DNA from 2 places in the Planomonospora sp. ID91781 genome. Region 2 is predicted to be linked to the other one. Evidence: riboswitches for the same ligand, from Rfam matches in the RefSeq annotation. Region 2 holds a riboswitch; the other holds the start of a gene.
What was found. A riboswitch is a leader RNA that binds a small molecule or an ion and turns the genes downstream of it on or off. The one in region 2 is predicted to bind S-adenosylmethionine.
Positions count from the first base shown of each region.

Region 1: it holds a riboswitch for S-adenosylmethionine, as region 2 does, so the genes downstream of both, HS048_RS36730 (aminotransferase class V-fold PLP-dependent enzyme) here and HS048_RS34260 (hypothetical protein) in region 2, are expected to answer to the same signal.

Region 1 is NZ_JABTEY010000001.1:704,899-712,487, forward strand. Features, by position in the region: gene HS048_RS03240 (Rossmann-like and DUF2520 domain-containing protein) at 1-648, opposite strand, end outside; gene HS048_RS03245 (SAM-dependent methyltransferase) at 1,117-2,082, shown strand; gene HS048_RS03250 (cytochrome P450) at 2,227-3,426, opposite strand; gene HS048_RS03255 (TerC family protein) at 3,497-4,270, opposite strand; SAM riboswitch class IV at 4,541-4,656, shown strand; gene HS048_RS36730 (aminotransferase class V-fold PLP-dependent enzyme) at 4,804-6,285, shown strand; gene HS048_RS03270 (NADH-quinone oxidoreductase subunit D) at 6,304-7,491, shown strand; gene HS048_RS03275 (DUF3180 domain-containing protein) at 7,519-7,589, opposite strand, start outside.
Region 2 is NZ_JABTEY010000004.1:76,786-84,374, forward strand. Features, by position in the region: gene HS048_RS34255 (WD40 repeat domain-containing serine/threonine protein kinase) at 1-561, opposite strand, end outside; gene HS048_RS34260 (hypothetical protein) at 647-2,266, opposite strand; SAM riboswitch class IV at 2,489-2,597, opposite strand; gene HS048_RS34265 (kinase) at 2,754-3,269, opposite strand; gene HS048_RS34270 (NUDIX hydrolase) at 3,360-3,860, opposite strand; gene HS048_RS34275 (hypothetical protein) at 4,160-4,606, shown strand; gene fxsT (FxSxx-COOH system tetratricopeptide repeat protein) at 4,603-6,915, shown strand; one part of gene HS048_RS34285 (IS5 family transposase) at 6,985-7,318, shown strand; one part of gene HS048_RS34285 (IS5 family transposase) at 7,318-7,589, shown strand, end outside.

The sequences.
Region 1 (7,589 bases), on a different contig from region 2:
GAGCAGCGGGCCGAGCATCCGGCCCGGCTCGTCCACGCCGATCTTCCGCAGCAGCTCCGACGACTCCGCGATGAGCGTGACCATGTGGTTGGCCGCGTTCGCCAGGGCCGCGTGGTAGAGCGCCCGGTCCCGCTCCTCGATCCAGACCGGCTCGCCCTCCATCTCGATGACCAGCGCCTCGGCCACCGGGCGGAGCGGCTCGGGCGCGGTGACGCCGAACGTGATGCCGGTCAGCCGGCTCAGGTCGTCGTCCCTGCCGGTGAAGGTCATCACCGGGTGCAGCGCCAGCGGGAGCGCCCCGCGCTCGACCGCCGGGTTCAGCACCGCCAGGCCGTACGCGCCGCTGGTGTGGACCAGCAGCTTGCCGCGCAGGTCGGCGCCCGTCTCTGCCAGGCCCGCGACCAGGCCGGGCAGCACGTCGTCGGGGACCGTGAGCAGGACGAGGTCCGCGCGGGCCACCACGTCCTCCGGACCGCTGGGGGCCAGACCCAGCCGGTCGGCCGCCCTGCGCCTGGAGGCGTCGGAGACGCCGCTGACGGCCACGAGCCGGTGACCCGCCCTCGCCAGGGCGGCGCCGAGCGCCGAGCCGACCCGTCCGGCTCCGAGCACCCCGACTGCCAGCCGCGCCGGGCGATCACCTGTGTCCACGATGTCCCGTCCTTCGCCAACATGGGGCTGCATGCCCAGTCGTCCAGCGTAACGGGCCGAACCCCGACGGTGGTGTCACGGCACCCGCCCGGAGGCGTGGCGCCGGGAGACGCGGTCGCCCGGAGACCTGACCTCGGGAGACGTGGCGCCGGGAGGCGTGGTCGCCCGGAGCGCCGGGAACCGCCGACCGCGGCGTCAGGAGGCCTCCGGACCGGAGGGACCGCCCGGAGACGGCGGCGGGCGCCGGACCGTTCCCCAGGGCCCGGCGCCCGATGGTGCCGACACGAGTGATCAGCGCTGCCGGAGGGCACCGGGACCGCGCCCGCTGGGGGAGCGGGCCGGGCACCGATCGCCACCGGCGTGAGCAACGTTAACGCAAAGTGATTACAGGGAGCGGTAACCCGTTCACCCGGCGTGTCATCTCCGTCCCATGCGAATCCCTCGGAGAGCCGGGTAGCGTCTCCGATCATGTGGCTCAGCTGGCGTGTCGCGACCGAGTGGGCGCTCTACGGCGAGAACGGCTTCTACCTGCGCGAGCGCCCTTCCCGGCACTTCCGGACCTCGGTCGGCGCCTCCGCCGTGTTCGCCGAGGCCGTGCTGCGCGAGCTCCTGGCGGTGGACGACGCGCTCGGGCGGCCGCCCGAGGTCGATCTGGTGGACCTCGGTGCCGGCGAGGGCACCCTGGCCGCGCGGGTCGCGGCGCTCGCCCCGGCGGACCTGCGGGCCAGGCTCCGGCCGACCGCGGTGGACCTGGCCCCCCGGCCGCCCGGCCTGCCCGTGGAGATCGTCTGGTCGCCCGTCCCGCCGGACCGGATCCGCGGCCTGGCGATCGCCAACGAGTGGCTGGACAACGTGCCGGTGGACGTCGCCGAGCAGACCCCGGACGGGCCGCGGCTGGTGCTGGTCGATCCCTCGACCGGCGAGGAGCGGCTCGGCGACCGGCCCGCGGCGGCCGACCTGGCCTGGCTGGACCGCTGGTGGCCGATGCGGGCGGCGGGCGAGCGGGCGGAGATCGGCGCGCCCCGTGACGACGCCTGGGCGCGGGTCGTCGCACGGCTGGCGCAGGGGCGTGCCATTGCCGTCGACTACGCGCACGCCTCGGGCGGCCGCCCGCCGTACGGCACGCTGGCGGGCTACCGCGACGGCGCGGCCGTCCCGCCCGTGCCCGACGGATCCTGCGACATCACCGCGCACGTCGCCCTGGACGCCTGCGCGGCGGCCGGGGAGCGGGCCGGGGCCGCCACCGCCGCGCTGACCACGCAGCGCGAGGCCCTGCGCGCCCTCGGCCTAACCGGGACCCGGCCCCCGGCCGACCTCGCCCGCACCGATCCGCACGGCTATCTCCGCGCCCTGGTGCGGGCATCGGAGGAGGCGGAGCTGCTCGACCCCGGCGGGCTGGGCGGCTTCGGCTGGCTCGTCCAGGAGCGCCGCTGAGCGCCCGGCCCGTCCGGCCGCCTCACGGCCGGACCGGGGCCCGCAGAGCCGGGACCCGCGGAGCCGGTGTCCGCGGCCGTGCGCGCCTCGGACACGGCCTCGGACGCGTCCCGGATGCGGACGCCGTTCGGCCGGGACCCGGGTTCAGACGCGGACCTGGAGGGACTCCAGGCCGCGGATGACGTAGCCGGGGCCCCAGACGGGCTCGGCGGCGAGCTCCATCGCCGGGGCCCGGCGCAACAGGGCGCCGAACGACTCGGCGAGCTCGATCCGGGCCAGCGGCGCGCCCAGGCAGAAGTGGATGCCGGCGCCGAAGGAGATGTGCGGGTTGTCCGCCCGGCCGACGTCCAGGCGGTCGGGGTCGTCGAACACCTCGGGGTCGCGGTTGGCCGAGCCGAACAGCAGGGCCACCTCGCTGCCGCGCGGGATGTCCACCCCGCCGACGGTGATGTCCTCCAGCACCCAGCGCTCGAACATCTGCAGCGGGGTGTCCCACCGCATCAGCTCCTCGATCGCGGTCGGCAGCAGGCCGTGGTCGGCGCGGAGCCGCTCCAGTTCGGCGGGGTTGCGGAAGAGGGACCACCAGCCGTTGCCGGTGACGTTGACCGTCGCCTCGTGCCCGGCGTTGAGCAGCAGGACGCAGGTGCCGACCAGTTCTTCCTCGGTGAGCGCGTCGCCCCCGTCGGCGACCTGCGCCAGCGCGCTGATCAGGTCGTCGCCGGGATGCTCCCGCCGGTGGCGGGCCAGCCCCACGAGGTAGTCGGAGAACTCCGAGGCGGCGCGCACGGCGGTGCGCTGGGCCTCGATCGAGGGGTTGAGCTCGTACATCCCGCAGATGTCGGCGGACCAGGGCCGGAGCAGGTGCCGGTCGGCCTCGGGCACGCCGAGCATCTCGGCGATCACGGTCACCGGGAGCGGCTCGGCCACCTCGGCGATGAGGTCGCCCCCGCCGCTCTCGGCGAACCGGTCGACGAGCCCGGTGGCGAGCTCGGCGACCTTGGGGCGCAGGGCCTCGACCATGCGCGGGGTGAACGCCTTGGACACCAGCCGCCGCAGCCGCGTGTGCACCGGCGGCTCGACGTCGAGCATCCCGGCCCGGATCACCCGCCAGAACGGGTCCTGGAAGCCGGGGTCGTCGGGCCTGCCGAACTCCGCGTGGGTGGCCACGTGCAGGTAGGACCTGCCGAGCCTGCGGTCGCGGAGCAGCGCGTTGACGTCGGCGTGCCGGGCGACCAGCCACTGGCCGGTCGGTTCGAAGAAGCCGACCGGCCGCTCCCGCCGCAGCTCGGCGTAGACGTCGTACGGGTGGGCGACGAATTCCGGACTCCAAGGATCAAACTTCACATCGGCATCGTAATCCCAGTCAGGCCCCGGTGGGCCTGTCCGTCCCGTCCTCTTCGCAGCGGTATCCCGGTCAGGCGCCGGTGGGCCTGTCCGTCCCGCCCTCCTCGTAGCGGTGGTGCAGCTCGACCGGCTCCTCGGCCCCGGCCTTGCTCCGCACGCGGATGTTGAGCAGTTCCACCAGCAGCGAGAAGGCCATCGCGAAGTAGACGTAGCCCTTGGGGATGTGCTGCTCGAAGCCCTCGGCCAGGAGCACGACGCCGATCAGGATCAGGAAGGACAAGGCGAGCATCTTGATGCTCGGGTGCCTGTCCACGAAGCGGCTGATCGGCCCGGAGGCGAACAGCATCACCAGGACCGAGACGACGACGGCCGCGACCATCACGCCGATCTCGTCCACCATGCCGACCGCGGTGATCACCGAGTCGAGCGAGAAGACGATGTCCAGGATCATGATCTGGAGGATCACCGCGCCGAAGGAGGCGGCCACCCTGCCCCCGGCGTGGCCGGACTTGCCCTCCAGGTTGTCGTGGACCTCGAAGACGCTCTTGCCGATCAGGAACAGTCCGCCCAGGATCAGGATCAGGTCCCGGCCCGAGATCTCCTGCCCGAGGACCTCGAAGAGCGGCTGGGTGAGCCGGATGACCCACGACAGCGCCAGCAGCAGCGCCAGGCGGCTGAGCAGCGCGGCGAGCAGGCCCAGCTTGCGGGCCCGGTCCCGCTGCTCGGGCGGGAGCTTGCCCGCCAGGATCGAGATGAAGATGATGTTGTCGATGCCGAGGACGATCTCCAGGCCGACGAGGGTGAGGAACCCTATCCAGATCTGCGGGTCGGTCACCCAGTCCATCGCCGTCTCCTTCGCGGGGTCGTGCCGTTCCGTGGGGTCACGCCGCGTAGACGATCGGCGGACGCCGGTAGTTCCTGCCCACGATCGCCGGGATGATCCCGGCGCCGGACGAGTCGCCGAGCCGGGCAGGTCACGGAGCCCGGCAGGTCACGGAGCCCGGCAGGTCGCAGAACCCGGCAGGTCGCAGAACCCGGCGGGCCGCGGAGCGACCGGCCGGTGGGACGGCCGACTTGCGGAACCGCGCCCGGTGATGGTTATAGTTCGCCTGTAGGTCATGAGTGCCAGTGACAAGCCCCGGCTCGCTGGCCGGCAACCCTCGCGTCCGCGGCGGGGTGCCCCGGGTGAGGACCTGGTCCGGCACGAGGTGTGCCGGGCAAGCGCGGGCTCCACGCACCAACGCCACCCGAGGGCTTGGGGTCCGATGACCTCGAAGGAGTCCTGGCGTGTCCGTCCTCGGAATCTTCACCCCCGCCCCCGCCGGCACCGGTACCGGTACCGGTACCGGCACCGGAGCCTCCGCCGGAGCCCGCCCCGTGCCCGCCGACCGGACCGCCGCCGCCCCGGCCGCGGCTCCGGCGGCCCCGCTCCCCGGGCAGGCGGTCCCGGCGGCTCCGGGGGGGCGGCCGATCCCCGCGGTGCTCGGCGCCGACCTGGAGGTCCCCGTCCGGGGCGGCAGACTGGTCCCCTACGCCAACCTCGACTACGCCGCCAGCGCGCCGTGTCTGGAGCCGGTGAGCGCCGCGGTCGCCGCCGCGCTCCCGGCCTACTCCAGCGTCCACCGGGGCGCCGGCTACGCCTCCCAGCTCACCACGGCCCGCTACGAGCAGGCCCGGCACACGGTCCGCGCCTTCGTCGGCGCCCGCCCCGGTGACGCGGTGGTCTTCACCCGCAACACCACGGACGCCACCAACCTGCTGGCCCGCGCCCTGCCCGAGGGGACCACCGTCGTGGTCTTCGACACCGAGCACCACGCCTCGCTGCTGCCCTGGGCCGGCGCCGTACGGCTCGCGCCCCCCGCCTTCCCCGGCGAGGCCGTCCGCGCGGCCGACGAGGCGCTGGCGGCCCTGGCGGACCGCGACGGCCCGAAGCTGCTCGTGGTGACCGCCGCCTCCAACGTCACCGGCGAGCTCTGGCCGATCGCCGCCCTGGCGCACATCGCCCACCGTCACGGCGCCCGCATCCTCGTCGACGCCGCCCAACTCGTCCCGCACCGCCCGCTCAACCTGACCGCGCTCGACCTGGACTACGTGGTCTTCTCCGGCCACAAGCTCTACGCGCCCTTCGGCACGGGCGTGCTCGTCGGCCGCCCCGACTGGCTCGCGGAGGCTCCGCCGTACCTGCGGGGCGGCGGGGCGGTGCGGGCCGTGCACGGCGGCGCGGGCACCGCGGGCCCGACGACCGCGGGTCCGACGACCGCGGGTCCGACGACCGCGGACACGACGGGCGCAGCGACCACGGGCACGGGCACGGCGGGAACGGGCACGGCGGGAACGGGCACGGCGGGAACGGGCACGGGCACGGCGGAGGTCGAGTGGCACGACGACCCCGAGGCCCGGCACGAGGCGGGCACCCCCAACGTGCTGGGCGCCGTCGCCCTGGCCGCCGCCTGCGACGCCCTCACCGCCACCGGCTGGACCGCGCTGATGCGTGAGGAGGAGCGGCTGCTCGCCCGCCTGCGCGCGGGGCTCGCCGGGATCGAGGGCGTGCACGAGCTCTCCCTGTGGGGCCCGGACCACCCCCGGGTCGGCATCGTCTCCTTCGTGGTGGACGGCCGCACCGCCCGCGAGGTCGCCGAGGCGCTCTCCAACGAGTACGGCATCGGCGTGCGGGACGGGAAGTTCTGCGCCCACCCGTTCGTCCGCCACCTGCTGGGCGGCATCGAGAACAGCGGCGGCTGCGCCGACGACGGGGCCACCGCCGCCTCGGCGGTGCGCGCCTCGATCGGCATCGGCACCACCGCCGAGCACGTCGACCGCCTCGTCGGCGCCCTCCGGGAGCTTGTCTCCCGCGGCTGACGTGGCAGCATGGCCCCTATGACGGAACGGGTCGTGGGAATCGGGGCCGGAGCCGCCGGGGTCGGTGGCGGTGCCGGTGTCGGCGCCGGTGGCGGCAAGGAGCTCGCGACCGAGGACATGGTCCTCAACATCGGCCCGCAGCACCCGTCCACGCACGGGGTGCTGCGCCTGCGGCTCACGCTGGACGGCGAGCGGATCAGCGCGGCCGAGCCGATCGTGGGCTACATGCACCGCGGCGCGGAGAAACTGTTCGAGGTCAGGGACTACCGGCAGATCATCATGCTGGCCAACCGGCACGACTGGCTCTCCGCCTTCGCCAACGAGCTGGGCGTGGTCCTGGCCGTGGAGCGCATGCTGGGCATGGAGGTCCCGGTCAGGGCCGTCTGGGCCAGGACCCTGATGGCCGAGCTCAACCGGGTCCTCAGCCACCTGATGTTCCTCGGCTCCTACCCGCTGGAGCTCGGCGCGATCACCCCGGTCTTCTACGCGTTCCGGGAGCGCGAGACGCTCCAGGCCGTGATGGAGGAGATCTCCGGCGGGCGCATGCACTACATGTTCAACCGGGTGGGCGGGCTGAAGGAGGAGATCCCCGAGGGCTGGCTCGGCCGCGCCTCCGGGGCGGTCGAGGACGTGCGGCGGCGGCTGCCCGACATCGAGGACCTGGTCGTGGGGAACGAGATCTTCACGGCCCGCACGCGCGGCGTCGGCGTGCTCTCCCGGGAGCAGATCATGCAGTACGGCGTGAGCGGTCCGATCGCCCGCGCCTCCGGGGTGGACGTCGACCTGCGGCGCGACGACCCCTACCTGGCCTACGGCGAGCTGCCGGTGAAGGTCGTCACCCGCTCGGCCGGCGACTGCCACGCCCGGTTCGAGGTGCTGCTGGAGCAGGTCAAGGTCTCCCTGGACCTGGCCGACGCCTGCCTGGAGCGGCTCCGCGAGCTGCCCCCCGGACCGGTCAACCAGCGCCTGCCCAAGGTGCTCAAGGTGCCCGAGGGCCACACCTACGCCTGGACGGAGAACCCTCTCGGCATCAACGGCTACTACCTGGTCTCACGCGGCGAGAAGACCCCGTGGCGGCTGAAGCTCCGCTCGGCCTCCTTCAACAACGTCCAGGTGCTGCGCGAGATGCTCCCCGGTCACCTGGTGGCCGACATGGTGGCGATCCTCGGCTCGATGTTCTTCGTGGTCGGGGACGTCGACAAATAGCGGCCGGGCGTCCGGCGCACCCCCGGATCATCCCCGGCGGTCGGGGGCGGCGTCGGGGTCCTCCGGCACCCGGCAGCAGTGCTCCAGGTAGAGCGCGG
Region 2 (7,589 bases):
CACGTCCGAGGCGGGCCCGACCTGCTCGCCGGCGACCTGCTCGGGTGACATGAAGGACGGGGTGCCCACGACCGCACTGGACTGGGTGGAGGTGGCATCCAGTACCTTGGCGATACCGAAGTCGATCACCACTGGGCCCTCGGGGCCGAGCAGCACGTTGCTCGGCTTGAAGTCGCGGTGCACGATCCCGGCCCGGTGGATGGCCAGCAGCGCGGTCATCGTGCCGATCGCCAGGCGGGCCAGCGCGCCCGCGTCCCGTGGTCCGTCAGCGCGTACCAGTTCGGCCAGCGACTTGCCCTCGACGTATTCGCTGACGATGTACGGCTGATCTCCGGTCAGGTCGGCCTCGATGACGCGCGCCGTGCAGAACGCGGCGACCCTGCGTGCGGTCTGCACCTCGCGTAGGAAGCGCTCTCGGGCGCCGGGCTCGTCTGCGAAGCGGGCGTGCAGCACCTTCACGGCGACTTTCACCCCGGACGGGTCCTCGCCCAGGTGGACCACGCCCTGCCCGCCCCTGCCCAGCTCGCGCAGCAGGAGGTAGTCGCCCAATCGCGTGGTCATAGGGCGGGCCGTCCAGTGCCGGCGCATCCCGTGACAGCGTCGGGCAGGACTTCCGGGACGGGCGGCCGCAAACGGTCGAAGGGTCTCATCGGCCGAGGATCGCCCGGATGCGCTGGGCGGTTCCGGTGTCGCCCGAGTAGGTCTCCAGCAGGGCGTGCAGGAAGCGCATCCCTTCGTCGCCGCGTGGTTCGAAGCCGAGTTCGGGCACGCCGAAGGCGTAGTGCGCCGCCTCGTCATCGGCGTCGTACACCTCGAAGTCCTCTTCCGCAGGAGCCTTCGGGCCTCCGAGCACACCGTCCAGGAGGCGGCCGCTGAATTCGGAGCGCTGAAGCTGCCGGGCGGCGAACCCCGGCAGGCCGTCGCGCGACAGTGTCAGGCTCCGGTCCCACATCTCTTCGGCGAAGTCTCCCCAGGAGACGTTGAGGCCAGGCCGGATCTCGCCGATCGTCTCGACCCCGGGGCCGCTGGAGCTACCGCCGCCGTCGTAGTCGTAGCCGATCGATAGGAACATGCGGTTCAGGACGGGTGAGGGGAACCTGCCCTCACCCGTGACGGGCACGAGCACCTGATCGCCGTCGAGGTCCGCAGCGAAGTGCGGTATGCCGTTGACCCGCACGGTGAGGGGGACGAGGTTGCCGAAGTAGCCGAGCAGCCGTTCCTCCTCGCCGCGCAAGAAGCCGTCTTCGAGACGGTCGTATGCGTGAGGCGGGACATCCCGCTCGCGAGCGGGGTCGAGGTCGGCGCTGAAGCGGATGGCGTCGGCGACGGCGTACGGGGTGTCGCTCGTGATGTCCACCGTCGCGTCCGGAGAGAAGGTGAGAAGGTCGGGAACGACCCGCAGGGCGAAGGCCAGCGGGTCATCGTCGGGCTCCGGCCGACCCAGCGCGGTGACGGTCCCAGCGCCCTCCGGCCCGGATCTGATCAGTTCGAGAACGCCGCCGCGCGTGCGCAGCGCGAACTCACCGGCGCCTGCGATATGGACGGTGAGGAAGGACTGCAGCGGCAGAGCGGACACGTGATCCCGCTGGTCCCGCCAGTCGCTGTGGAAGAGCGCGGGCCCCTGGTAGGTGGCCGCCAGTCTCCACTCGTGGCCCCAGGACGCTTCGAGGACCTCCGGCGGTACGGCGGGCAGCAGGCGAGGAGCGGGGCCACCGTAGTGACGGCACAGCAATTCGGGCTGGCCCTGTCCGGTCCGGGCGTAGAAGGCCAGGCCGTGGCCATGGTCGAGCAGGAGATCGTAGAAGTCGTGTCCGCCGGACCGCGAACCGCAGCTCTGGAGCGTGGACAGCAGGAACTGTCGTGCCCGGCGCGCGTTGAGCGTCTGCACCGCGGGCCAGGGTGATTCCTCATCTGCGTCGGCAGTGGAATCATCGGTGAGATCGTCGAAGCCGTCTTCGTCGTTCTCGTCCTCGTACCGGTCCTCCTCGTCGTCGAACTCCTCATCATGGTGCTCCCCCACCGCCGGGGAGGGATTGAGGAACACCTCGATCAGGTCGGCGGAGCCGTACCGGTCACTGAGCAGTTTCTTCGACGGGGACTCGGCCCGGCCCGCAGGCCGGGCGAGTACGCGGCCGTCGGTGGCCCGGTAGAAGGCCACATCATGCCCCTGGGCAAGCCACCGGTCGAACGCCTGGGCGGTGCCGCGCTCGCCCTCCGGGGTGGTCTCGGCCGTCAGGAACAGGTCCTTCGCCGTGGCGGCGTCCATTCCGGTAGGTCCTTCCACTGAGGGCTGCTCTTCCTTGCTGTTGTCACGGGGGTCGCCGAAGTAGCGTGAGCGGCAGTCGGGAGCCTCAAGGAACGTTCCAGGAGGCGAACGTCATCGACTGGCAGCGGCGCAGCCGTTCGGCAGCGGATCGAAGACGACGCCGGGTACGGCCATGACGACGCTCCTGCGGAGTCTGGGACCCCGGTGGTGCCGCGCCCCGGTGATCCGCCGTTCTCCACGCACCACGCGTGGAGCAGGTCCTCACCCGGGGCACCTGCGGCAGGCGGGATGCCGTCCAGCGGGCCGGGGCTTGTCACTGGAACTCATGACCTGCCTCGGAGGCTAGCGATTTGTTCACTTAATCGTCAATTGCCCGGCGAGGAATCACGCAGGCCACAAACGGCAGGTCGCATGGCCGCCTTCGCCGTCGACCGCAAGCACCCCGACTCTGACCACGCGCCTATGGTGGCGACCTTCGAGCTGAGAATCAGCGGTGCAGGCGGGTGTCGGTCAGGATCCGCCGGACGGTCTCCTGCAGCGAGCTGCCGACGCCGATGATCTCCTCGCGTCCATCGTCGAGCAGGTCCCGCGGCCGATACCACCGGCGCATCTCCGCTTCGCCGTAGGCGCCGGCGGTGGGCTTGGTGGCGTGCCGGCGCAGGGTCTCGGCGAACGGCACATCGAGGTAGTAGAAGCGGCTCACCCCGCGATGGTCGGCGCCCAGGGCCGTCAGCATCGGGCCGTAGCGGTCGGCGTACAGGATGCCTTCCACGACGACGTGGTAGCCGGCGTCCAGCGCGTAGCGGGCCACCACGTCGATCAGCCCGATGTTCACCGCCCCGGGGACATCGGGCTCCTTGAGGATGTCGCGGCGGACGACGTCCTGGCCCACCACCGCCAGACCACGCCCGTAGCAGGCGCGCAGGCGCGCGGCGACGGCGCTCTTGCCCGAGGCGGAGTTGCCCCGCAGCACGATCAGGCGCGTGGTGTCCGAGCCGACCATCGCCTGTAGCGTACGAGCCGCCCGGCCATCCCGGAAGACCGGACCGGCCGGGCGCCTGCCGCCCGGACCCGGGCGCGCTGCCCGAGCCGGTCAGCTGGCCGGGTGGCCGTCGTCCAGGCACGCCGCCGTGCCGTCGGCCGCCGCCCGCAGGGCCGCGGCGATGCGCCGGGCCAGCGCGGCCGGCACCAGCGAGGGCACCCGGCCCGGGTCGGCGAACCTCCAGCCAGCCAGCTCGTCGGCCGGCAGCCGGAGCGCGGCGATCTCCTCGGAGGTCAGGACACCGCCGTCGTAGAGGAAGATCACCCCGTCCGGCCAGCCGGGCCGCGGCGGGATCCAATCCGCCGCCAGCAGGCGTCCGACCGGCCGGTCCAGGCCGAGCTCCTCGGCCACCTCCCGGCGGCACGCCGCGGTGGGGGACTCGCCGGGCTCGACGGCGCCGCCGGGCACGTCCCACCGGGGCTTGTAGACCGGGTCGACCAGCAGCACCGCGCCCGCCGCATCGCGCAGCAGCGCGCCGGCGGCCATCCATTTGCGTCCCAGCGAGGCGGCGTACGGATCGAGCGGTGCCGCGGGAAAATCCTGCGTCGTCATGACCGCGACCGTAACGGTCCGTCGCCGCGACCGGCAGGCTCCGAGACGGATCGCCATGGCCACCCGGGTTCCGGAAACAACGGCTTCCGAAACTCCTGCGGCCGGTCAGGTTCGGGGCCCGGATCCCGCACCGGACCCTTCTCGTCTCACCCTGCTTCTGGCTGATCAGATCGGGTTCCTTGCCCGCCGATCGGTGGATTCGTCTGTCATTGCGGCGTATGCGGATCTACAGTCCAAGTGACCGGAGGTGAGGGCCTGCTCCACCTCAGCGGCGGGCGGGCCGGTGAAGGAGGGGTGCGATGAGTGCGGAGCTGACGGTCCTGGCCGAGCAGGCGATCCCGTACGTGAGCGCGGCCGCATCCGCCTACGGCGGCGCGGTGCTGGCCCGCACCCAGGAGCAGGCCGCCGACGCCACCGTGGCCTGGGGCCAGCGCCTCCTCCAGCGCCTCTTCGGCACCGCCTCGACCGAAGAAGAGACCCCGGAGGCGGTCGCGGACCTGGTCGCGGCGCCGGAGGATCCCGACGTGCAGGCGGCGATGCGCCTGGCCATCCGCAAGGCGCTGGCCGCCGATGCGCAGCTGGCCGCCGAGATCACCGACATGCTCGACCAGGCCCGGGCGACGGTCTCGGCCGGCGGCAACGTGGTGCAGACCGGCGACGTCTCGCACGGTGGCCGCATCTACGGCGGCGATCATGTCGACTTCTCCCGCGGTACCTTCCACGGCCCGGTCACCGGCAAGGGATGAGCACCCGGGAGCAGCCGTCACCAGACCAGGGCGTCGGCTCCGGCGGCGGCCGCGTCTACGGCGCGGACCACGTCGACTTCTCCTCCGGCACCTTCCACGGCCTCGTCGCCGGGATGGTCACCGCCGCCCCAGCTCCGGTACTGCCGCCGGTGACCAGAGTGCCGGCGACCGGGTTGGTGGGGCTGCCGCGCCGACCGGCGGCGGTGTTCGTCGGCCGCGACGACGAACTGGGGGCGCTGGGGCAGATGCTGGCGGCCGGGCCCGGAGTGATCGCCCAGACCGTGGTCGGGTTGGGCGGAATCGGCAAAAGCGAACTGGCCTTGCACTATGCCCTGCGCCACCACGACGGCTACCACCTGGTGTGGTGGATCGACGCCGAGTCCCCGCAGGCCATCGAGGCGGGCCTGGCCGCTCTATGTCGGGCGCTGTGCGCGGGCGTGGCCGCCGAGGCCGCCGCCCAGGCCTCGGCTGAGACGGCGACGGCCTGGGCGCTGGCCTGGCTGGCCGCGCACCGGCGCTGGCTGGTCGTCTTCGACAACGTCGAGGATGCCGATCATCTGCAGCCGTACCTGGGCCGCTTGACCGGCGGACAGGTACTCATCACCTCCCGCCGTGATACCGGCTGGCAGGAGATCGGCGGCGTGCTGCGCCTGGGCACGCTGACTCGGGCCGCCGCGGTCCAGCTGTTGCAGGGCTTGATCGCCCCGGCCGCGTGGGATCCGATCGCTGCCGCCGAGCTCGCCGCGGAGCTCGGGGAGCTGCCGCTGGCGCTCAAGCACGCCGGCGCCTACATTGCCCGCACCCCCGGAATGACCATCCCTGGTTACCTGCACCTGTTGCGCACCGCCTCGGCTCGCCATGCCGCCCGACCTTGGGAAGGGTCGGCCGAGCACGCGGTAGCGCGCACCTGGGCGGTGACCATGGACCGCATCGCCGCCACCGATCGGCTGGCGATGCGCCTACTGCGGCTGCTGGCCTGCTACGCCCCGGACGATCTGCCATGTGCGGTGCTGTACGGCTTGGCCGAGGACGGAACGGTCGACGAGATACAGGTCGCCGAGACGTTGGGGGTCCTGGCCGCCTACAGCATGATCAACCGCTCGGGCGACGGCCACGCCGTCAGCGTGCACCGCCTCGTCCAGGCCGTCACCCGTACCAGTATGGACGAGCGCGATCGCACCGTCCTGGCGGCCGAGGCGGCCGCCCTGCTGCAGGCCGCCCTACCCGATGATCCGGACCGCATCACTTCCTGGCCCGCCTACGCTCGGCTACTGCCACACGCCCGAATCGTGCTGACTCCCGATTCACCCGGCATGAGCTATGTCCTGGCCTATCTGCACGCCAGTGGGGATTGGCGCACCGCCCGCACCCTGCAGCAGCAGCATCTGGAGGCACTGAACGAGAACCTCGGCCCTGGTCACCCAGAGACGCTGACCGCCCGCCATGGGCTCGCCGTCTGGACGGGGGAAGCGGGAGACGCGGTGGCAGCACGCGAGTTGTTCGCTGAGCTGCTGCCGGTGCGCGAGCGGGTACTGGGAGCCGACCACCCCGACACGCTGACCACCCGCCACGGGCTCGCCTATTGGACAGGAAGGGCGGGAGATGTGGTGGCAGCACGCGAGTTGTTCGCTGAGCTGCTGCCGGTGCGCGAGCGGGTACTGGGAGCCGACCACCCGGACACGCTGACCACCCGGAACCAACTCGCCGTCTGGACGGGGAGGGCGGGGGATGCGGTGGCAGCACGTGAGTTGTTCGCTGAGCTGCTGCCGATGCGCGAGCGGGTACTGGGAGCCGACCACCCCGACACGCTGACCACCCGCCACGGGCTGGCCCGTTGGACGGGGGAAGCGGGAGATGCGGTGGCAGTGTGCGAGTTGTTCGCTGAGCTGTTGCCGGTGCGCGAGCGGGTACTGGGAGCCGACCACCCCAACACGCTGACCACCCGCCACGGGCTGGCCCGTTGGACGGGGGAGGCGGGGGATGCAGCCGGGGCACGTGAACTGCTCGCTGCACTGTTGCCGGTACGTGAGCGGGTACTGGGAGCCGACCACCCGGACACGCTGACCACCCGCCACGGGCTCGCCTATTGGACAGGAAGGGCGGGAGATGCGGTGGCAGCACGTGAGTTGTTCGCTGAGCTGCTGCCGATGCGCGAGCGGGTACTGGGAGCCGACCACCCCAACACGCTGACCACCCGCCACGGGCTGGCCCGTTGGACGGGGGAAGCAGGGGATGCAACCGGGGCACGTGAACTGCTCGCTGCACTGTTGCCGGTACGTGAGCGGGTTTTACAACTCCTAACAAAATGACCTTGGCCGTATCCGTCCGTCTCGACGGTCGTTGATCTGCGCGTGAGGAAGGGTGAACAGCCTCCGTGGATCGTCTCGGACGGCTTGTGGGAACGGATCGAGCCGCTGCTGCCGAAGACGGAGCGACGGCAGCGCTACCCCGGCCGCAAGCGGCTGGATGACCGCAAGGCCCTGTGCGGCATCCTGTTCGTGCTCTACACCGCGATCCCGTGGGAGTTCCTGCCCCAGGAACTGGGCTTCGGCTCGGGAATGACCTGCTGGCGGCGCCTGCGCGACTGGCATCACGCCGGCGTGTGGGAACGACTGCACCAGCTCCTTCTGGCCGAACTGCACGCCGCCGACAAGCTCGACTGGTCCAAGGCGGTGATCGACAGCTCCCATGTCCGGGCGCTCAAGGGCGGCCCAAAACCGGCCCGAGCCCGGTCGACCGCGGCAAGACCGGCTCCAAACACCATGTGATCACCGACGGCAACGGCATTCCCCTCGCGATCGGCCTGACCGGCGGCAACCGCAATGACGTCACCCAGCTCATGCCGCTACTCACGGGCATCCCACCGGTCCGGGGCCGACGCGGGCGGCCCCGGCAACGCCCGAAGACGCTGTACGCCGACCGCGGCTACGACCACGACAAATACCGCCGCATGGTCTGGGCCAAGGGTGTGAAGCCCGTCATC